2 regions of the Bacillus sp. z50 genome follow, and region 1 is predicted to be linked to the other one. Evidence: riboswitches for the same ligand, from Rfam matches in the RefSeq annotation. Region 1 holds a riboswitch; the other holds the start of a gene.

Region 1 (11,907 bases):
AAGTGGAGAAGAAATAACATATGAAGTCTATAACAATATGGTAAGAAGGCGAGTGGATGGCGCTGGGCATGAAATGGTCCTTCAAGATATTAAGAGCTTTCATGTTAAAAAAGAAGGAGAGTCACTGATCATATCTGTGACTCTTATAAATGGTGATATGTATGAAAAACGGCTGTTCAAACGATACAAATTTGAACCTTCTTAAAAATGAACGTGGGATATTTATGCCTGTTGCTTTATTGTTTTTTTCGGTTATTTTTATCATTTGTATGTATTCGATAGGAAATATGGCTCAGGAAGTGAATTATCATAAGTATCAAACCGAATGGTTAATTACCACCTATCTGGGTGATACGGGTACACATGCTGCAATCTTAATGCTTGATGATGATAGTGTTCCTGAGACAAAAGGGGAATGGATTTATTATAATGGAAGAATAGGCTATCATATAAAACCGCTTGAGAGAGGGTTCTATGAGATCTCATTGTATATTCAGACTGATCATACGGTGAGACGGGAGACGATTACGTACTCAATTGAAGCAAAGAAAGTAGTGAAATGGATAGATAGTTAGGAGTTAGGGGGAGCGAGATGAAAGCCATTTATTTAATTGGATTTATGGGAGCTGGGAAAACGACTGTGGGTAGGGCTCTCGCTGAAAAAATGCGTTGTCCCTTTTATGATAGTGATCAGACGGTGGTTGAACGTACAGGAAGGTCGATTCCGCAGCTCTTTGATGAAGTAGGTGAAGATGGATTCAGGGACCTAGAACAGCAGGCGTTGCAATCATTACCTATCGAAAATTGTATCATTGCGACAGGCGGGGGTATCATTCTTAGGGAAGACAACCGGAAATATATGAAGGAAAAGGGAACCGTTATTTGGCTCCATGCCAATCCGACAGAAATCATAAAAAGGCTCGAGACTGACTCATCACGCCCTTTATTGTCCGGAAATAAAGAGGAACAAATAGTGCAGCTTTATCAAAAGAGGGTTAACCTATATAAGTTAGCTGCTGATTTACAGGTTCATACGGACAGAAAAACAAAAATGGAGATTACAGAAGAGATATTAATGAAAATCACCATAAACTAGCCATCTTTTTTAGAAATTAATGAATAACATCCATGATAAATGGAGATACTTCTGATGGGTGAATGTCGATGAAAACAAATGATTATATAAAATTTTTAACAATTCAGTGGTTAGTGTATATGAAGCAGCCAAAGGAAGTACGTAAAAAGCAACGCCGTCATCATAGAGATGATCGGCCGCCATTAATGAACCATTGGTTCGGAATCATTCCGTTATCAATTGAAATGCTCTTTAAACGTAAGGCGTAATAAAGTTTCTTTAAAAAAGCAGTGGATTTTTTTGCAACCCACTGCTTTTTTGTATTCATTTTTATATCTTCATCAAAGATTAAGCTTTATTCTAAACTATTGTTTAGTTGATGCGAGAATTCAGCCTTAACTTTAAATACCTCTTTTAGATAGCCTGACCGCTAAGATAAAAAAGTCCGCCATTTATAATGCTGACACGGATTCTGGGTTCGTATTGCATTCGTAATGCTTCTTTTTCAAGGTCATACATGTGAGTTTCCTCTTCTTTTTTATCCTCATAAAAATGGTTCAGCAAACTCAAGTCTTTATTCCAGCGCACGAGAGCCTCATCAGCCCACCCATGGTCATCCTGATTAATTTTATTTTGGATGTAAGTTTTGATACGATGCAACCCGCTTTGATAACGAATAATGGGTGTAAGGGTAAATGTATAGTCAGATATTTTAGGTGTAAGCGAGAGTTTATCAGCTGAATCAATAAAATTTTCTACAAAAAGACCGTTGATCAGGTTCAATCCTATTGAAAAGAATAAATCCTTTTTTCGGTCGCATTCATAGGATATATTAACATTTACACCTAACCAGGGAAATAAAGGCATCTGACCACTAGTCACTTTAATCTCCTCAAATAAGCGGATATGCTTCGATAGTCTTTGGGCAGACGCGAATATTTGGTGCAGGCGAGGGGATCCAAAATGTATGAATTCCCCTTTTAAATCAGGAGGAGCTGCCTCTTTGTCGAGGATAAACGTTAAGCTCATCGGATTAGGCACTCCGCCAACTTTCTCGAGATAATGCCAATAAAAAGGTCGGTTCATCAGTTCTTTATCCATATCAATTGTCAACTGCACAGTTAGATGACCTGGCCCTTGATTGATGATTTCGCATTGATTGGCTGTGAAAAATTGAACGAGAAACTCAAGAATTTCCTGTTGCTGCATGTGAAGGCATCTCCTTTTTTAGATCTTGAGCAAGCTGTATTAAAGACGTGAGATTATCCATTTTAACCTTCATCTCACCCTCTGTTTTTGATTTATTGAGGATGTCAGTTAAATGCTCTTCAAGATTCTTAACCTCCAGCCTCGTTAGAATATCATCAAGTTCCCCAACGACACGTTCAAATAATTGAATTTTTTCGTAGAGAATTTTCATAATATGATCCTCAATGGTATTCCTGGTCGCAAAATTATAGATTCGGACATCTTCTGTTTGTCCAAGTCTGTGAATTCGGCCGATTCTTTGTTCCAGTCGCATCGGATTCCAAGGTAAATCAAAGTTTATAATATGATGGCAAAACTGCAGGTTAATTCCTTCTCCACCTGCTTCTGTAGCAATTAAGACTTGTGCTTGTTTTTCGAACAGTTCTTTCATCCAGTCCTTCTTACTACGTTTAAATCCGCCGCGGAATGGAACAGAAGTGATTCCATTTTGCTTAAGAAACCACTGCAAATATAATTGCGTGGCTCGATACTCGGTAAAAATGATAACCTTATCTTTTATAGAATGAATCAATTCAAGTGCTTTTTTCGCTTTTGAATTGCAATCAACCAGTTCGACCAGGTTGATAAGGTTATGTATGGCTTCCTTAAAGCTTAGTCCGGCATCCGGGTTTCGATCGAGCATATTTTTTAGCGTAAAGTAGACGGCTTCCCTGCTGCTGCATGCTTCACGCTGAAGGATTAACGAAGAAAATGTACTCCCGATACCCTCCGGTAATTCTTTCCTAAATGAAGAAACCCCATCATATAGAGCCTGTTCCTTTTCGGTGAAATCTATAAAAATGGTTTCAACCTTTCTCTTAGTCCATTCAATGCCGGTATCCTGACGTTTATTTCGAATCATCACCATATTAACCAATTCTTTCAAATAAGCATCATCCTTTAATGAACGTTTCTTAGCAGAAAAGCGTTCATTAAATTTGGCATAACTTCCCAAATGCCCTGGCTTAAGCAATGATACAAGATAAAAAATTTCTTCTAGCTTGTTTTGAATAGGGGTTGCCGTTAACAGTAGACAGAACTTTCTCTGGACTTTTTGTACAAACTCATAGTTTTTGGTTTTATTGTTTTTTAACTTGTGAGCTTCATCTATGATGACAATGTCATAGGTTTGTTCGAGTATGGCAGAACGATGAGGCTCTCGTTTAGCAGTATCTATGGAAGTGATTATACATTCAGAATCCCACCCATACCCCTTTCTGTATATGACAGCTGGTATGTGAAACTTCTGATTAAGCTCCTGTGCCCATTGAGATACGAGAGAGGCTGGGACTAGTATTAGTATTTTGCTTGCCAGGCCCCGAATCATATATTCCTTTAAGATCAGACCGGCCTCTATTGTTTTACCAAGACCTACTTCATCAGCTAATATGGCTTTACCATTCATTCTTTCGATGACTTCGGTAGCAGCTTCGAGCTGATGGGTTAAAGGTGTAAATCCTGATAAATGCTTTGGTGCAAGGAGGCCGTTGAAATCTGGAATCAGATTATGCTTTTCGGCATCCAATCCGAGTTTAAAAAGGGAGTAGCTGCACCAGGGGCCATCCTCCATAATCTTTTCCTCAAGCTCCTTTTCCCAATCTTCATCAAAATAGACCTTTGGTGTTAAACTCAATGTGAATCCCAACTTTCTTTATTTAAGCTAGTTAGATAAATGCTTGATTGTAATTTAACTAAATTCAATAGAATTCTCTTACCTTATATAGGTATAGGTGGTGTCATTAATTTCTAAACAATAGTAGGAGTTTAATCTCCGGCTAAAATCTGATTAAATGCTTTATGCGGATGGCAGAAAATTATAAGGAATTTATTCAGTGACGCCTAAACAATTTTTTTGCCCCAATAAAGCTGAGGTGTTACTGATATTTTTTTAGTTTCCAATCATTCATCGAGATAACGTAAATGTTGCCACCTGATAATTGTTGATGGTAGGATATAAATGTAAGACTATTTAGAAAACGGCTTATCTCTTGCTTTTTGTTTAGTATGACCAATTTACATAATTATATGAGCGAATGAAGGCAAGGGGAGAGACCGTATTTGCGGCACCGAAGGAGCAAATGGTGAATCCATGAATCTCTCAGGTACAGAGACTCTTGCTGGACGCATCTCTGGAGAGCGCTTCCTTTATTGTGAAGCCACCCAAGAGGAAACGCCGAAGTACGTTACCCGGCGGTAAACTTTCAGGTATCAGGACAGAGCCCCCCTAATAAGGGAGGTTTCTGTCCTTTTTTTCGTGGATCGCTGAAGGATATATCGCTTCGGTCAAATGTGGAAAAGCGGCGTTTTACTTAATAAGTTAACAAGCAATCGTTTAAATGGCATAACAAGCAAGAGTATCCGTATAAAACGAATCGAATTTTTTAGGAGGGTAAGGATGGGAGAATTAAAGCAGACTCCGCTGATCAGTGTGTACAGGGAGTATGGAGGAAAAACAATTGATTTTGGCGGCTGGGAACTGCCTGTCCAATTTTCAGGCATTAAACAGGAGCATGAATCAGTGCGTGCAAAAGCAGGCCTCTTTGATGTATCACATATGGGCGAATTCATGATTAAGGGTGCTGGGTCTTTACCATTTTTGCAGCTGATGATGACCAACGATGTCAGTAAGCTGAAAACGGGCCGGGCACAGTATACTGCTATGTGCTATGAGAATGGCGGAACGGTTGATGACCTGATTATTTATAAAAAAGGTGAAGATGATTATTTGTTAGTTGTGAACGCATCTAATATTGATAAAGATTTTGAGTGGTTAAAAAAGCATGCGAGCGAAGATGTAGAACTAAAAAATATATCGGAACAAATAGGGCAATTGGCATTACAGGGACCGCTTGCAGCTGATATATTACAGAACCTTGCAGAGGAAGTAGATCTCAATACCATTGGTTTCTTTGCTTTTCGTGAAGATGTCATGATAAATGGCATTAGTGTACTTGTTTCAAGAACTGGCTACACCGGTGAAGATGGATTTGAATTGTACTGTAAGAGCGAAGATACAGTGAAGCTTTGGAAAGATCTTTTAGAATTCGGTAAGGATAAGGGATTGGTTCCATGTGGACTTGGGGCAAGAGATACGCTTCGGTTTGAAGCAAAACTTCCTTTATATGGCCAAGAGTTATCTCCAGAGATTACACCTATCGAAGCGGGGATTGGGTTCGCTGTAAAAACCGATAAAGAACATTTTATTGGTAAGGAAGTTTTAAAGGAACAGAAGGAAAATAGCGCCCCTAGAAAGCTTGTCGGAATCGAAATGATTGACCGCGGTATTCCGAGACATGGGTACCCGGTTTTCGTTAAGGATGAAAACATCGGGGAAGTGACCACTGGAACACAATCCCCAACCTTAAAGAAAAACGTAGGCCTTGTCCTGATTAATGTAGAATTCGCTAACCTTGATGAGGTAGTCGAGGTTGAGATACGGGGAAAAAGATTAAAGGCGAAAATTGTTAGTACTCCATTTTATAAACGCACTCAGGCAGGAGGAGTAAAAAAATGAAGCATCGTTATTTACCAATGACAGAGCAGGATACTGAACAGATGTTAACAGCGATTGGTGTAGAATCAATCGATGACTTATTTTCTGATATACCTGAAAAAGTAAGGTTTAAGGGTGAATACAAGCTAAAAAAAGCAAAGTCTGAATCAGCACTTCTGAAAGAATTAACAGAGCTAGCCGAGAAAAATGCCAATCTCAGGACCCATAGTTCTTTTCTTGGAGCGGGAGTATATGACCATTACATGCCAGTCATCGTTGATCACGTTATCTCAAGATCAGAGTTTTATACCGCTTATACACCGTATCAACCGGAGATTTCCCAGGGAGAATTGCAGGCTATTTTTGAATTTCAAACGATGATTTGTGAACTGACCGGAATGGATGTGGCGAACTCCTCCATGTATGATGGGGGAACTGCTCTGGCCGAGGCAGCCATGCTCTCAGCAGGACATACACGTCGTAAGAAACTGCTTGTTTCAGAGACAGTGCACCCGGAATCACGGGCTGTTTTATCCACTTATGCAAAAGGCCAATATCTTGAGCTTGAAGTTGTCCCCTGTAAAAATGGAGTGACGGATACAGAACAATTGGCGGGTATGATGACTGATGAGGTAGCTGGTTTTATTACTCAATATCCAAACTTCTTTGGCCGAATCGAAAACTTAGCTGAAATTGAACAAATTGTTCATGAACATAAAGGAATGTTAATTGTTTCAAGTAACCCACTTTCACTTGGTGTCTTGAAACCGCCGGGTGATTTTGGTGCAGATATTGTCATAGGGGATGCACAGCCGTTCGGAATCCCGGCTGCATTTGGCGGACCTCATTGCGGATATTTTGCAGTTACTTCTAAGCTGATAAGAAAAGTACCTGGACGTTTGGTTGGCCAAACGGTTGATGAGGATGGGAAGCGTGGGTTTGTATTAACCTTGCAGGCGAGGGAACAGCATATTCGTCGCGATAAAGCGACCTCGAATATTTGCTCTAACCAAGCATTAAATGCTCTCGCAGCCTCTGTGGCAATGACTGCGTTAGGTAAGAAAGGCGTGCAGGAGATGGCGCTTCAAAATCTCCAAAAAGCGCATTATGCAAAGGAGCAATTAAAAGCAAATGGACTTGAAATTGCCTTTGAAGGACCTTCTTTCAATGAGTTTGTTGTTAAGTTAAATGGTTCTGTAGCTGCAGCTAATAAAATGCTCCTACAAAAAGGCATAATTGGTGGTTATGATTTAGCTTGTGATTATCCTGCCTTAACCAATCATATGCTTGTGGCAGTGACGGAGCTGCGTACAAAAGAAGAGATTGATAGATTTGCACAGGAATTGGGGGATTTCCATGAATAAACAGGATCAGCCATTAATATTTGAACAAACCAAGCCGGGCCGTATCGGCTATTCGTTGCCGGAAATGGATGTTCCGGAGTCAGCATTAACTGAGCTTTTGCCTGAGGAGTTCATTCGCACAGAGGAACCAAAGCTGCCTGAAGTATCCGAGTTGGATATCATGCGTCATTACACGGCACTTTCGAGAAGAAATCATGGCGTCGATTCCGGTTTCTATCCGCTCGGTTCCTGTACCATGAAATATAATCCGAAAATTAATGAGAATGTTGCCCGTCTAAATGGATTTGCACATGTTCATCCTCTGCAGGATGCAGAAGCTGTACAGGGTTCTTTAGAGTTAATGTATGATTTGCAGCAAAGTCTAAAGGAAATCACAGGTATGGACGAAGTCACTTTGCAACCGGCTGCGGGAGCGCATGGAGAGTGGACGGGATTAATGATGATTCGTGCCTATCATGAGGCGAATGGTGATTTTGACCGCGTAAAAGTAATTGTTCCTGATTCTGCGCATGGTACGAATCCTGCCTCAGCCACAGTTGCGGGATTGCAAACTGTTACCGTGAAGTCAGGTCCGGATGGTTTAGTAGATCTGGAAGATTTGAAGAGTGTTGTAGGGAAAGATACAGCAGCCTTAATGCTTACAAATCCGAATACACTGGGGCTTTTTGAAGAACAGATCATCGAGATGGCCGAAATTATTCATGATGCCGGTGGAAAACTATACTATGACGGTGCCAATCTGAATGCTGTACTATCCAAGGCTCGCCCGGGTGATATGGGATTTGACGTTGTTCATCTTAACTTGCATAAGACATTTACTGGACCACATGGCGGCGGTGGGCCAGGTTCAGGGCCGGTTGGGGTTAAGAAGGAGTTAATTCCGTTCTTACCAAAACCGCTTATTGTAAAAGAAGAGAATGGCTATCAGCTTGATTACAATCGTCCGCAATCAATTGGCAGAGTAAAGCCGTACTATGGAAATTTTGGAATCAATGTCCGTGCCTATACGTATATTCGGTCTATGGGACCAGACGGATTGAAGGCAGTAACGGAGTATGCTGTCTTAAATGCAAACTATATGATGAGAAGATTGGCAGAGTACTATGATCTCCCATATGATAAGCACTGTAAGCATGAGTTTGTTATCAGCGGAAAACGTCAGAAGAAACTTGGTGTTCGGGCTCTTGATATTGCCAAGAGATTGTTAGACTTTGGCTATCATCCACCAACCATTTATTTCCCTTTGAATGTGGAAGAATGCATGATGATTGAGCCAACAGAAACAGAATCAAAAGAAACACTGGATGGCTTTATTGATGCTATGATTCAAATTGCCAGGGAAGCAGAGGAGAATCCGGAAATTGTACAGGAAGCACCGCATACAACGGTAATCAGCCGTTTGGATGAGGCACTGGCTGCTCGTAAGCCTGTATTGAGATATCAAAATTAATAAGAATAAATTTTAAGCAGCTATCATGACCAGATAGCTGCTTTTTTAGAAGAATGAAGTGGTTCAGGATAGGGAGGGAAATACGATCGAAAATATATTCTGCCTTTCAAATGAAAGAATCATGCTGAGAGAAATGATTAGTAGTGATTGGGTTGATGTACATAAATACGCATCACAAGATATCGTTTGTCAGTACCAGCCCTGGGGACCGAATACGGAAGAAGAATCGAAAAAATTTGTGAGCCAAGTAATCGAAGATTCAACAAAAAAACCAAGAGCAAGGTTTGTCTTCGCAATTATTTATAATGGAAATATGATTGGGGCTGGAGAGCTTACTATACGAAGTTTCACTAATAAAGCTGGAGAAATTGGCTATATTGTTAATCCGGATTATTGGGGAAAAGGAGTGGCGACAGAAGTCGCGTCTTTGTTAATTGAATTTGGATTTAAGGAACTGAACCTGCATCGTATATTTGCAACCTGTGACCCAAGAAATATAGGTTCAGCAAAGGTGTTGGTGAAAGTTGGAATGGTTAGGGAAGGAATCATTCGCGACCATTTGATCATGAGAGAAGGCTGGCGTGATTCAATTCTCTATAGTGTATTAGAACATGAGCTGTAAAAATAAAAAGACAAATGAGGCTCCCATTAAAACTATCTGCCTTGTAAAGGCTATTTTAACAAAATCAATACTGGACTCATCTAGGAGTTGAAATCATCTTATTGACAATCAAGTCCGGATGTTTTTATAGGAAAAATTGTACTACAGCATCCAATCCCAAAAAAAGAAATGGAGGAACATATAAAAAGGGATGTTAACATTTTTCCAGTTACCAATCACCAGCTTTTTTGTCGAAACCAGCACATATGGGTGTGATTGTAGCGGATACGCGAAGACTCGTTCAAAATGCAAAGAAGGTGTGCCTTTTCAGGGAAATTTTTCGCCAAAGAGGCGCCCAAAGGGTAGCTTTTGGGACAGCCTCTACTTTTGATTTCGCTTATTTTTCTGGAACAAAGTATATCACAGATGGACCAGATGCTCCTCCTGGAAGACTGGTGACAAAATCATATTGATTCCCGTTGGCTCCGATTTTTTCAGACGCAAACTTCCATGCATTAACATAGCTTAAAAACCCAGTAGTGTTAAGTTTACCGTTCCATTGCATAGAAAAATGACCAAATCCGCCGGCAGGGTTATCATAAAGTGAAATTTGCAATGGACGATGCAAACTATTTTCTATCTTGACGTCTAAGTCATATAAAACACCATAGTTCCCATTGTTGATCACCGATTTGTTTCCATCGACAACACTAATGCCTTCTTCGTATTCTCCCGGCATTTTATCGCTCCATTGACCATAAGCAGCCGAAGATAGGCGAATAAAGGCATTTCCTATTGCGGTATCATACGTAAGTGTACCCTTACGATCGAAATGTGGAAAACTACCACGAACATGTGAGTCAGGTGGTAAAATTTCGAAAGAAAGCGGGTCGGCTGGACGTTCTGTATAGTTAAGTGTGGTTGCGGTGACGGTGGCAGGCTTGCGGCCGTGTTTTGTGTAAATATCATACTGGGCAATCCCGCTTACCGTTTCTCCATCGTTTGCATTTGTTTCCAGGAAATAACTTTCACCTGGCTGGAGGGTTTTAATGTAATTTTTTTTAGCTTTTTCTTCCAGGAATTGTACTAACGCCTCTTTTCCAGCTACATCAGGATAAATATTGACTGATGCTCCAACGCCTTTAGAATATAGCATAACTGATTCATCGGATGTATTTGTCAGAGTTAGGCTAACGTTTCGATTCTCCCCACTATTATTCTGGTGATGCCAAAATACACGAAACTCGCCTGTAGCGGTGTCCCGGTAAAACGCACCATCGTCGGAGTATGTTTCCGGTGAATCACTAAGGATTAGTTTTCCACCTGTTTGTTTTAATTCGGGTTTTTCTAGTTGAACTGCAGGCTTAAGTGTTTCAATTGGAACATAATTTTCATTGGCATACGAACGGGCTGGTAAAAGACATGCTAATAGAACAGAACCTATAACTATAGCGGGCTTGATTTTCATTTCTATTCCTCCTCTCTATTTTATTGAAATCCCAAAACGACTTTCATATTAGCTTAAGAACTTAGATGGGGATTCAATATTTGTACTATTCAATATACTCAGGAAAATTCCTCCTTTTTTATTAAAGATAGTGGATTGTTTTTTTCTTCCTTAAAGGTCAAGTCATTTTTATATCAAGATCATTGGCATTTAATATACTCCCTTGACGAATAGAGAAGGCTTATGTATTCTGAGTTGGAAGATATATCCTCCTTGTGGTCGATTGGAGGAATTTTTCTTCATATTTGATGTTAAAAACTAGTTGAAGGAGATTTTTTATGCAGAAGATTGAGAAAGTAAACCCTCTTATCATTATCAAATCTGTATACAACTCACTTACGAAAACAGAGCAAAAGGTTGCCGATTATATTATGGGCAATCATGAGGAAGCTGTATATTCCTCTGTAACTGATTTAGCTGAAATGGTTGGAGTTGGCGAAACTACCGTTTTGCGATTTTGCAGAAAATTAGGATATAGGGGTTTTCAAGAATTTAAACTTTCCGTTGCGCAAAACCTGATGGAAGTTGACGAACATGTTTATGGGAAAATCGATGAACGGGATTCTGTAGAGGTAATTGCAAAAAAGATAGCTAATCAAAATGTAAGTGCTTTAAATGATACTGTGGCATTACTCAAGGATAGCACGCTGCAGTCTGCGATAGAAAAGATAAACAAAGCCAGGAAGATTTATTTCTTTGGTGTGGGATCATCTGGATTTACGGCATTGGAAGGAAAACATAGATTAATGAGGCTAGGCTATAATACTGAACATGTCTCAGATTCACATTTTATGTCCATGACCGCCTCTTTATTGGGTAAGGAAGATTTAATTATTGCGATATCTTCATCTGGCAGCACAAAGGACGTTGTGGATGCTGTCAAAATCGCGAAGGAAAACAGTGCTTTTGTTATTTGTATTACAAATCAAGCGAGATCACCAATTACAAAATATGCAGATTTAATTCTTCTGGCAGCAAATAAAGAATCTCCATTTGAAGGCGGAATCTTCTCTTCTAAGATTGCTCAGCTGTTACTGTTGGATATTCTGGCAACGAAAGCTGCTCTTAATAATAGAGAACAAGCATCCAAAGCAATAAAAAATACAGCAGAAGCGGTTCTTGATAAATTGTACTAACAAAACTAATTGAAAAAAGGTGGAAATCATGGT
Region 2 (11,907 bases), on a different contig from region 1:
AAATGGACAGCCTTTACTAAACATCTCTAAATGTCTGCCCGATATAATAAAGAAATAAGCAAAGATGTATATCCTTAATCAGCATATTATATAGACTGGTCTAGTAATTATACATAATGAAAGGGGAATATTATTTGAGTAATAATCATGCTACAAACTTAGAAAATAAGCAGATTAAGCCACTTCCAATCGTGATTGCTATTATGATTGGTGCTTTTATCGGACTCTTTAGTGAAACTGCCTTAAATATGGCATTCACCAATATTATGGAGGACTTTCGCATTGAACCACATGTCGTTCAATGGTTAACAACCGGCTACTTACTAGTACTTGGTATTCTTGTGCCTGTAACAGCATTGCTTCTTCAATGGTTTACTACCAGACAACTATTCAGTGCCTCCCTCATTTTTTCTATTGCAGGAACATTAGTAGGAGCTTTGGCACCTAATTTTGAAATACTCCTTCTAGCCCGTGTCATCCAGGCTATAGGAACAGGTCTCTTACTTCCATTAATGACAAATGTTATTTTGGTTATTTTCCCACCTCATAGACGCGGAACAATTATGGGGATGATGGGGCTTGTCATTATGTTTGCACCTGCTGTTGGTCCAACCCTATCAGGATTAATCGTAGACAGTCTGGGTTGGCAATCAATTTTCTGGCTATGCTTACCTTTGCTAATTTTTACATTCGTATATGGTCTCATCTATATGCAAAATGTATCAACCATCACAAAACCCAAGATAGATATTCTTTCTATTATTCTTTCATCCATTGGTTTTGGAGGAATCGTCTTTGGTTTCAGCAGTGCCGGGGAGGGTGCTGGCTCATGGAGCGACCCAGCAGTTCTTTTACCGATCATTGTTGGGGTACTCAGCCTAATCCTATTCTCATTCCGCCAGTTTAAAATGGAACAGCCAATGCTGAATTTACGCGTATTTAAGTTCCCTATGTTCTCTATTGGACTTTTAATGGTATTCTTGGGTATGATGATCATCTTATCCTCATCAATCCTATTGCCTATGTACTTAAAGGGCGGAATGTTATTGTCAGCTTTTGCAGCCGGCCTTGTCTTATTGCCTGGCGGTATTGTGAATGGAATTATGTCACCAATTACGGGGAAATTATTTGATACCTTCGGGCCAAAATATTTGGTTATCCCAGGTTTTATATTAACAACCATATTTACTTACTTATTTACTAATATATCAACTGAAACTTCACAACTAACAGTTATCATCTTACACACATGTATGTTTATTGGGGTTGCCATGCTTATGATGCCTTCGCAAACAAATGGCTTAAACCAGTTGCCAAGACAGTATTACCCTGATGGAGCTGCGGTCATGAATACACTTCAACAAATTGCCGGAGCGATCGGTACGGCTATTGCTGTCAGCATCATGTCCGCTGGCCAGGCAAGCTATTTGGCTACGGCTGACCCCAATAATCCGCTTGCTGCCTCTGAAGCTTTGACAGCCGGTGTGCAAAACGCCTTTCTATTTGCGTTAATTGCCTCCATAATCGGACTGGTAGTCTCTTTCTTCATTAAGCGTGTAGATGTTTAAAAGTATATAGAATAAGAGGGTGGCAAAATCGGTGCCACCCTCTTTTTTATTTATTAATCTAATTACATAACAAAATCTCTCTTGTAAACCCAATCTTCTTCGCTTGACATCGATCCTGTATAGTTAAGCCAGCTTCCTTAATCATGTCATCAATTCGTTCCCCGGTAACAACAACAATTCTGTCTGCAATGCGATTGGCATGCGTTAAAATGGATAATTGTTCCTCCGGGCTCGCTGTATGGCATAAATTATAGGGTAAATCAATAATAGCTGCATCGTAATAGTCGGTAACTTCCTCAATTGCCCCTATTGCAATATCACAGCTATATCCAAAATGAGCTACATTTTCTCTGGCGCCAATAGCTGGCAATGGCTTGATATCACGTCCACATATCGTAATCCCCATCGACAAGGCTTCTACCAATACATTCCCAATTCCACAGCATGGGTCAATCGCTTTCACACCAACAGGGTTGGGAACCGCGATATTAGCAACTGCTCTTGCCATTCTAGTACTGAGAGCTGTCGAATACTCTCGTGGTTTCTTCTGATGATGCAACCAGATCGCTTCATTTTTTTCATAAATACCTACATACCATTTACCGCCGCAAGTAATGATGCCAAGAACGATATCCGGCTTCTCCAAATCAGCTTCACCCTGGATTTTTAATCCGATTTCCCGTTCAATCTTTCTTCGTTGACTAAAGCTAACTTTATCCTCTAGATCATTCGTTTTCACAAAGATTGTTTTGAATGTCTGATCCGGGAAGGAAAGTTTGTCTGCCTTGTGATAAAGGGCCTCCAAACTATCCCCTTCGGTCAGTACTTCTATTCTTTCCCTAATAAAGGGACTTCGGCTTGGATCGACTTTTCTTGTACTTTTAAAAACAAAATCATCAGGATTCATATCAAACAACGCCCTGAATTCCATTTTGCATAAAGGTTCTTCCTCTGAACTGCATGCATATGTGTATATAAAAATTGGCTCCACCAATCCCATTCTGTTGTATTCTCTTCAACAATCTATAAAAAGCTTATATCACTCTATTATAATGCATTTTTATAGGAAACTAAAATCCCATCCATTATAGTTAAGAATATACCTCACTTGAAGGAGGCACCAAAAATGATTATTGAAATGGACGAAGAATCAAAAAAGTGGATTTCATCAAAAGGAGATCAAGTAACCATTAAAACGTTGGATGTTAAAGCCTGCTGCGGACCCGGTGTTCAAGAACTTGTAGCATTGCCTGGTAAACCTAAAACTCTGAATCATTATTATCAAATTACATCCGATCAAGTATTATTTTATATTCATAAAAATGTACGAAAAAAGGAAAAACTGATTCTTACATTATCGGGCATTCCTTTCCTAAAATCCCTCTCCGTTAAGCTTCAATAATTCGCTTTTAAACATAAAAAAACAGGTAAAGAGACCATTTATTCGGACCCTTTACCTGCTAATTTTTCACATCGTTTTCATCAGTTCTTCCTCTGACTGTTTAACCAATTCTGCTTGTGGTATTTTGGATAGATTAATCCATTTCATGATGGAAGCCACCATAATCACTACACCTAACGCAAGCATGATAATGGATAGAACACCGTTCAATACATTATATCCACCTGCATCCGGATTCAAATAGACATTCTTAATCATCCAGAATCCACCCACATTAACCGTAACATATAGATACGCCAATGGGACTAAGCATGTCAGCATATACCAGCGTTTCTCTGCAATTTTCAAAACAACTGTAGCTCCGACAATCAATCCGATTGACGCCATCAACTGGTTGGATACTCCAAACAGTGCCCAGACGGAACTGATATCTCCAGAGAATAATAGATATCCCCAAATAAAGCAGGCTAATGCACTGGCAAAAATGTTAGCCCCAAGAGAATCTGTTCGTTTCAAAGGTTTAATAAAGTCTCCGAAGAAGTCCTGGATGAGATATCTGGCAACCCTGGTTCCTGAATCAATCGCTGTTAAAATAAATACCGCCTCAAACAGAATTACGAATTGATAGAAATAGGAAGCTAAGTGTTGGAAGAATGGTACACTGGTGAAGATTTCCGTCATACCAACAGCAAGTGTTACGGCTCCACCTGTTCTTCCTTCAAGGTCCATATCTACTGCTTCTTCCAATCTATCTAAATGGACTGTTTCCATTCCTAATGTTGAATAGACCTCAGGTGATGAGTTTATCGCAAAATAATCACCAGGCTGAAGAGCAACTGCAGCAATCAATGCCATAATAGCCACTAAACATTCTACTAACATCGCACCAAAGGCTATGCCTTTAATATCGCTCCAACGGCTGACCATTTTCGGAGTCGTACCTGAACCAACAAAAGCATGGAAACCTGAAATGGCACCACAGGCAATTGTGATTGAAATAAACGGCCATACTGGGCCGGCCACAATTGGTCCTCCACCGTTAATGAAATCTGGAATAATAGCAGGAAACTCAACTGAAGGGTTAACGATAAATACACCAATAATAAGTGCTGCGAAAACTCCTATTTTCATGAATGTACTTAAATAATCACGTGGTGCAAGCAATAACCAAACAGGAAGTGCAGCAGCGAAAAAGGCATAGACTGGTAAAATAATAGCAAGAGTGCTCTTTTCAAGCGTTAAGAAATCGCCTAACCATGTTCCCTGAATTTGTGGACCAAAGAAAATTGCTAGCATAATTAAGATAAATCCAACGGTCGTCGGGACTTTTAAATTCCCTGTCTTTTTATGATAGATTCCCACTAACATCGCAATCGGAATTGTAATCCCTACCGCAAATGTACCCCATGGGTTTCTTTCAAGTGCTCCAAGTACAACCAATGACAAACCTGCCATCGTAATTGTGATAATGAATAGCATGGCCAATCCAGTACAGAATCCCGCTACAGGCCCAAGTTCTTCTTTTGCTACCTCGGATAATGATTTACCATCGCGGCGCATAGAGGCAAAGAGCACAACTGTATCATGAACTGCTCCTCCAATTACTGCCCCAACCAATAGCCAAATCAGTCCGGGTAAATAACCAAACTGAGCTGCCAAAATCGGACCAACCAATGGGCCTGCAGCAGCAATGGCTGCAAAATGGTGTCCAAATACCACCCATTTATTTGTTGGCACATAGTCCTGACCATCCTCAAGCTTTTCAGCTGGTGTTGGTTTATCATTAGATAATTTCAACACCTTTGCCGCCATAAATGTCCCATACAAACGATAGGCTATTAAAAGGATACAAATCGAGCCGATAACAATTGTAATCGCATTCATTTTAGTGTTCCCCCTTTTTTTGCATACGTATTATACTATCATAGTATCAAATGAAAACACTTACACCTCATTTTCAAAATGAACCGCAAAATAAATGGGATGAATTACAACTTACAACTAATGAATAGCAAATCAATCCTATAATCCTAGTAATTGTTTCAGTTCCTTTACATAGGTTCGACTGACTGGAACCTCGGAACCATCCGACATACGTAAGTTATAGGTTGAATTAAACCATGGTAATATCTCCACGATATGATCGATATTCACAAGATAGCTCCGATGTACCCGAAAGAACTGTGTCCGGGGCAATTTTTTTTCCAATCCAATCAGTGCCTCACTTACTTTATAAAGATGATTAACAGCCCGGATTTTACACTTTCCTTCGTATGATTCTAGGAATACGATATCATTGCATGTAAGCAATATAATTTTTTCTTCTGTCATAACAGCTATTTTTCCCTTACATTGAAGATTACTGGTATCTACTTTTCCAGGCTCCTTTGTGTGTAAATGAAGCTTTTTAACTTTGTCCAGCATTTTATGAATACGTTCTTCACTGAAGGGTTTCAAAAGATAATCTACCGCATTTACGTCAAAAGCCTGAAGAGCATACTCGTCATAGGCAGTCGCAAAAACGATAGCTGGAACCGGGTTCAGTCCTTCTAGTTTAGCGGCTAAATGTAATCCGTTCTCTCCCGCTAATTCAATATCTAAGAAGACAATATCCGGCTTTAACAGTGGAATATCATGTAATGCATCTTCTATACAATCACTTTCACCCAAGACCTCCACTTCTCTGCTTCTTGCTAGTAAATATTTTAATTCGTCCCTGGCTAATGGTTCATCATCCACTACATAGGCTCGCAGCATCCTGCTCGTCACCTCCTTTACTTTCCAGCGGGATTAAGATATTAACAGTGGTGCCCTCACCCACTTTGCTATCAACCTTAAAATGGGCTTGGTTATTATAAATACCTTTTAAGCGTTCACTAATATTAAAAATGGCTGTACCGTTTCCACCGGCTGACGGTACAACCTGCTTGCTCAGACTTTTCAATCTTTCTTCCACAATCCCCTGTCCATTATCCGCAACAATCATTCTCATATAATTGCCATTTGAGCACACTTGTATATTAATTTTCCCAAACTGTTTTCTTTGTGGAAATGCATAATGAATCGCATTCTCTACCAAAGGCTGCAATAAAAATGGGGGAATCAATACATTTTCTAATCCATTCTCTATATCAAAATTAACTTCATATTTATGAGGAAAACGTGTTTGCTCTAAAGATAAATAGGCTTTTACATTTTCCAGCTCTTTTTCTAACGGGATCAGCAACTGTCTGGCTCCTTGTAAATTGCCTCGAAAAAATAAACTTAATTCCAATAGTAGTTTACGAGCTTTATCAGGATCAGTCCGGCATAAGGCAGATATCGTATTTAAACTATTAAATAAGAAGTGTGGATGAATCTGAGCCTGCAGGGCTTTAATCTCAGCATCCTTTAAAAGCCTCGCCTGCCGTTCCGCTTCTGCCAGCTCAAGCTGAGTTGAAAATAAATTAGCCAGCCCCTCTGCTAACTGCTGCTGAACTCTGTCTAATTTATCCGGCTTTGTATAATACAATTTTAAAGTTCCAGAGATTTCCCCCTTCACTTTTAAAGGGAGGACGATGGCAGCTACGAGCGGACAGTCCTTATGCCTGCACTCGATTTCCTCCTTCGATTTGGCTATTGAAACATATCCTGATTCAAGTACTTTTTTAGTCAGCCCAGTACTCGGCTTCACGCCAGGTTTATGATGATCGGAGGCTGCCCCCAAATGTGCAAGAACCAAATGTTCATCCGTGATAGAGACAGCATCTGCATCGGTTAAATTAAGCATAATTTTTGATATTTCTTTGCATGATTGGGTGTTTAAGCCCTGTCGAAAATGCGGAAGAGTCTGGTCCGCAATTAAAAATGCCTGATTGGTTTGATTCGCACGCGCTATCTCCCCATCACGTTTTATAGACTGAACGATCAGCATAAATAATAGTGTTCCGAATCCATTCATGGTGATCATTGGTAAACCGATAAACTGCACGAGGCTCCATGCATGCTCAAGAGGTTTGGCAGTCGCAAGGATAATCACCATTTGCAAAGCTTCGAGGGACATCCCAATTCCTGCAGCAAACAAAGGAGTTATCTGACCCCCGCTCCTTTTTCTTCTGTTGCCTATATACCCTGCCAATATTCCGGCCAGGATGGTAGAAAGGGCGCAGGAAAAGGCTGTAAACCCTCCCAATGTATAACGGTGTATACCGGCTATCAGACCAGCTCCTCCTCCAACAACGGGACCTCCCAATAATCCGCCTATCACAACACCCATCACTCTTGTATTAGCAATGGCACTATCTTCTCCAATAGCTGAAAGCCATCTATTCTCTTCAACCATAGAATGATAAACTTCTATTCCAGTATAATTACTAATAACCCCAAACATGCCGAATAATAGAAATAATTTCAACTGCTCATTTAGATTATGGTCTGGGTGAATGATTTGGCGAAAGGAATTCATTTTAGAAATTAAAAAGGCTACAATGACAATAATGCCTACCTTTTCAAGCATAATTGGGACTAAATCTAACATAGCCATCTCCCCTGGTTAGCGAACTTTCCATCCTCTTCTATAATTGTTAATTCTCCCTTTATTATATTTGAAAAATTAAGAAAAACAAAAAGATAGCCCTTTCATTACTATTGTTATATTAAATGCACACTTCTATTATAGTTTCATCCTTTAAATCCCTTGACACAGTTTACAATGAAATTATATTCTTGACTCTGTGACTCTATTAAAATTCATTTTTATTCACAGCTCTGCTCTCCGTTTTGCAATAGCAGCAGTAACGTCTTCTCACTTGAGTAAACGATTCTGTATGTCTTGTTATACGGGGTTCAGAAAGCTTATTAAACTTCAACAAGGAGAATCGTTATGTGGTTTATTTTTTCACTACTAACAGCTTTAGCATGGGGTGGTGCTGACCTATTTTATAAAAAGGGATCAGACAGCAACGACAAGTACAGCCATATTAAAATTATCATCATGGTTGGTCTTGTCATGGGAATTCATGCAACAGCCTATATGATTATAAAAGATATACAGTTCAATCCAATGGAGATGATTCATTATTTACCAGTATCTTCTTTATACATCCTTTCCATGGCATTTGGGTATATTGGTTTGCGCTATATTGAATTGTCTATCGCCTCACCAATACAGAATTCCTCAGGTGTCGTAACAAGCATTCTGCTCTTCATCTTTTTCACTCATGAGCTAAGTATCATTGAAGTACTTGGGATTATCATTATCACTCTTGGGATTGTGGGAATTGCCGTTCTGGAAAAAAGAGCAGAAGATGAAGTTCGTCGACTGAATTCCGAGCATATCGATAAAAAATACCAAATTGGTTTCTTGGCTATTATCTTCCCAATTTTATATTGCATTATTGATGGACTTGCTACATTTGCGGATGCCATCTATCTGGATGAATTGAATCTAATCAGCGAAAATTCAGCTTTACTTGCGTATGAATATACCTTTTTCCTATGCGCTGCCGTATGTTTTATCTATCTTCGCTTTATAAAGAAGGAATCCTTCCATGTATTTAAAGAGCGCGATAAAGGGATAGCAGCTATTTTGGAAACGATTGGTCAATTTTTCTACGTATTTGCCATGGCATCAGGCTATGCAATTATCGCAGCACCATTGATTGCTTCTTACAGTATCTTTTCAATTATCCTGTCACGAATCTTCCTAAAAGAGAAGCTGACTAAAAAACAATACATGATCATCGCAGTTGTTATCTTCGGTATTATCCTGCTGGGGATAGCGGATGAACTCTAAATTTGAATTTGCCTTTTAATAATGTAGATTAAAGACCAAATCCCTTATGGATTTGGTCTTTTTTTCAGAATGAATTGTGCTACTGCTAAGATAAACATGAAAAAGAGAGCTTTCGATTCTGGCCTTCCCCTTAACCTCACTGCCATGCTTATATATCTGAAGGAATACTCCTCAAGATGTTTAAATTAGTAAACAAAAAAAGAGAGAGACCTAGTACCTTTCTTTACTATTTAATACTTATTGTAATGGTTTATCAGAACTGAAGCTTGTTTAGTATCATTAATTGATTGTTCAAAAGCATATGGGTTAAATATATTTCAAGTAAATCTTGGTCTCTTCCATATGCTTCAACAAATCATTTAATTACATGTACTTAGTTTGACAACATAATAATTTAGTGATAGCATTTTTTCCATAACATTTTTTCAGAATTATGTTAATAAGGTAACATACTCTGATAATTGATAATTTAATATAGCACGCTTTGATCGCTGTGGATAAAACTATGGCGGGAGCAGCTTCTGGAGAGACTGTATTTATACAGCGCCGAAGGATTCACAATCTCAGGCAAAAGGACAGAATGGTAACGATTTTTGTTATTCTTGCCCTTTTAGAGATTGGAGACAACCAATCTCTTTTTTTATTTTCCAATATCAATAGTGAGGTGAGACATAGTATCTAAATCAAGCGAGAAAAATGATAAATATCTATTTTACTAGGTGCCTGTTTTAGACATCTAAGATTAAACGGGGGCATGCAACTTGGCTAAGCAAGAGTTAAAAAGGGATTTAAAAAATCGTCATGTACAATTAATAGCAATTGGGGGCACAATTGGAACCGGCTTATTTTTAGGCTCCGGAAAATCCATTCATTTAGCCGGTCCATCCATCTTATTTTCTTATCTGATTATCGGAGTAGCTCTATTTTTTGTTATGAGAGCACTGGGTGAATTACTTTTATCCAATACAAATCATACATCATTTATCGATTTCGCAGCTGAATATTTGGGTCCATGGGCTGGATTTGTGACTGGCTGGACGTATTGGTTCTGCTGGATTATGACAGCCATGGCTGATATTATCGCTGTTGGTTTATATACACAATACTGGTTTGATATCCCGCAATGGGTGCCTGCCATCATCTGTTTAGTAATTCTATTAGGATTAAATCTATTAACCGTCAAACTGTTTGGTGAGTTGGAATTCTGGTTTGCGATTATTAAAGTCGTCACTATTGTTGCACTAATTGTCGTAGGAATCGTACTGCTTGTGATTGGATTTGAAACAGATAGCGGAACTGTTTCTGTTTCTAACCTTTGGAATCATGGCGGCATGTTCCCGAATGGAATATCAGGGTTCTTACTATCACTGCAAATGGTTGTCTTCTCCTTCGTCGGAGTTGAACTTATTGGTGTATCTGCTGCTGAAACAGCTAATCCACGAAAAAACATTCCATCTGCTATCAACAAAATACCGGTACGGATTTTACTGTTTTATGTAGGTGCCTTATTTGTTATTTTATGCATCAATCCTTGGGATCAATTAAGTGCGACAAGCAGCCCATTTGTAGGTGTCTTCGCCTTAATCGGGATTCCAATGGCGGCAGGTATTATCAACTTTGTTGTATTAACATCGGCAGCCTCTGCTGCAAACAGCGGTTTATTCTCAACCAGCCGGATAATGTACAACTTAAGCAATCATAATGAAGCACCAAAAAAACTTGGCAAATTAAATAAACACCATGTACCGAGCAATGCATTATTAACTTCTACTATTGTAGTTTCTGTCGGTGCACTGCTTAGCAAGCTGATACCAGAGCAGGCCTTTACAATCGTCACAACAATCAGCGCCATCTGTTTCATTTGGGTATGGAGCATTATTTTAATCTCGCATATCAAATATGTAAAAACAAGACCTGATTTAAGAGCTAAATCTACATTCAAAGCTCCATTAACACCAGCTATAAATTATGTAATCCTAGGTATGTTTGCTTTCATACTGATTGTAATGCTCATTGCTGCGGAAACACGCTTAGCAATGCTGCTTACACCATTATGGTTTGTCTTATTGTTCATTTTATATAACTATCATAAAAAGAAGAGATTATGATAATAGAGCAAAAGCAAAAATAATAATGCACTCCAGTTGTTAGATTACACTTAACAATTGGAGTGCATTTTTTTTCTATAGTATTCTGCTTGAGGTTTATTACTTAAGGTTATTGATTGGAATTATTCGTGTTTGTGCATATCGATGACCATACGGCCCTGGATTTTACCTGCTTCCATTTCTTCAAAAATATCATTTACTTCATGCAAGCATCTTGTTTTAACGATTGGCACTACTTTGCCCTCTGCTCCAAATTGGAAAGCCTCTTCTAAATCCTTACGTGTACCAACTAAGGAACCAACGATTTGAATACCATCCAATACGGTTTTCACGATAGCCAAATCCATTGTTTCAGGAGGTAATCCTACTGCAACAACTTTAGCAGTGGCACGAACAGAGTTAACAGCCTGGTTAAAGGCAACTTTGGAAACAGCTGTAACAACTGCAGCATGAGCTCCTCCAACTTTCTCCTGAATCCACTCACCTGCATCTCCATCTGTTAATGGGTTACATACAAGATCTGCTCCTACTTCTTTGGACAATGCCAATTTATCATCATTAATATCCACTGCAATTACTTTTGCATTGAATACATTTTTCGCATATTGGATCGCAAGGTTACCTAATCCACCACAGCCATAGATAGCAATCCATTGACCAGGTTTAATATCAGAAACTTTAATTGCTTTGTAGCAAGTTACCCCTGCACATGTAATACTGCTCGCTTGAGCTGGATCAAGACCTTCAGGTACTTTAACTGCATAGTCCGCTTCTACGATACATTGCTCAGCCATTGCTCCATCAACCGTGAAGCCGGCGTTTTGTACGCTGCGGCAGAAGGTTTCATTTCCCGTCACACAGTATTCGCAAGTTCCGCATCCCTTAAAGAACCAGGCAATGCTGACACGATCTCCTACTTTTAAACTTGTAACGTCGTCTGCAATTTCTTTCACAATGCCGATTCCTTCATGTCCAGGAATTCTTCCCGGAACTGCACCGAAATCACCTTTTGCTACGTGCAAGTCTGTATGACATACTCCGCAATATTCTACATCA

What was found. Region 1 has a riboswitch for glycine ahead of gcvT (glycine cleavage system aminomethyltransferase GcvT). Riboswitches for the same ligand answer to the same signal wherever they lie in the genome.
Region 2: linked by a shared signal. The riboswitch ahead of AC4G3N_RS14805 (amino acid permease) and the one ahead of gcvT (glycine cleavage system aminomethyltransferase GcvT) in region 1 are both predicted to bind glycine.

The regions. Positions count from the first base shown of each region.
Region 1 is NZ_JBZFQL010000001.1:996,903-1,008,809, reverse strand. Features, by position in the region: gene comGF (competence type IV pilus minor pilin ComGF) at 1-205, shown strand, start outside; gene AC4G3N_RS04745 (hypothetical protein) at 162-575, shown strand; gene AC4G3N_RS04740 (shikimate kinase) at 593-1,096, shown strand; gene AC4G3N_RS04735 (YqzE family protein) at 1,165-1,344, shown strand; gene AC4G3N_RS04730 (YqhG family protein) at 1,490-2,284, opposite strand; gene AC4G3N_RS04725 (DEAD/DEAH box helicase) at 2,262-3,893, opposite strand; glycine riboswitch at 4,357-4,447, shown strand; glycine riboswitch at 4,451-4,542, shown strand; gene gcvT (glycine cleavage system aminomethyltransferase GcvT) at 4,719-5,837, shown strand; gene gcvPA (aminomethyl-transferring glycine dehydrogenase subunit GcvPA) at 5,834-7,180, shown strand; gene gcvPB (aminomethyl-transferring glycine dehydrogenase subunit GcvPB) at 7,173-8,630, shown strand; gene AC4G3N_RS04705 (GNAT family N-acetyltransferase) at 8,752-9,252, shown strand; gene AC4G3N_RS04700 (hypothetical protein) at 9,629-10,699, opposite strand; gene AC4G3N_RS04695 (MurR/RpiR family transcriptional regulator) at 11,017-11,874, shown strand; gene AC4G3N_RS04690 (DUF624 domain-containing protein) at 11,903-11,907, shown strand, end outside.
Region 2 is NZ_JBZFQL010000005.1:116,427-128,333, forward strand. Features, by position in the region: gene AC4G3N_RS14765 (TetR/AcrR family transcriptional regulator) at 1-58, shown strand, start outside; gene AC4G3N_RS14770 (DHA2 family efflux MFS transporter permease subunit) at 135-1,568, shown strand; gene AC4G3N_RS14775 (TRM11 family SAM-dependent methyltransferase) at 1,627-2,568, opposite strand; gene AC4G3N_RS14780 (CC/Se motif family (seleno)protein) at 2,695-2,970, shown strand; gene AC4G3N_RS14785 (carbon starvation CstA family protein) at 3,037-4,854, opposite strand; gene AC4G3N_RS14790 (LytR/AlgR family response regulator transcription factor) at 4,993-5,727, opposite strand; gene AC4G3N_RS14795 (sensor histidine kinase) at 5,702-7,486, opposite strand; gene AC4G3N_RS14800 (DMT family transporter) at 7,832-8,743, shown strand; glycine riboswitch at 9,255-9,332, shown strand; gene AC4G3N_RS14805 (amino acid permease) at 9,505-10,851, shown strand; gene adhP (alcohol dehydrogenase AdhP) at 10,974-11,907, opposite strand, start outside.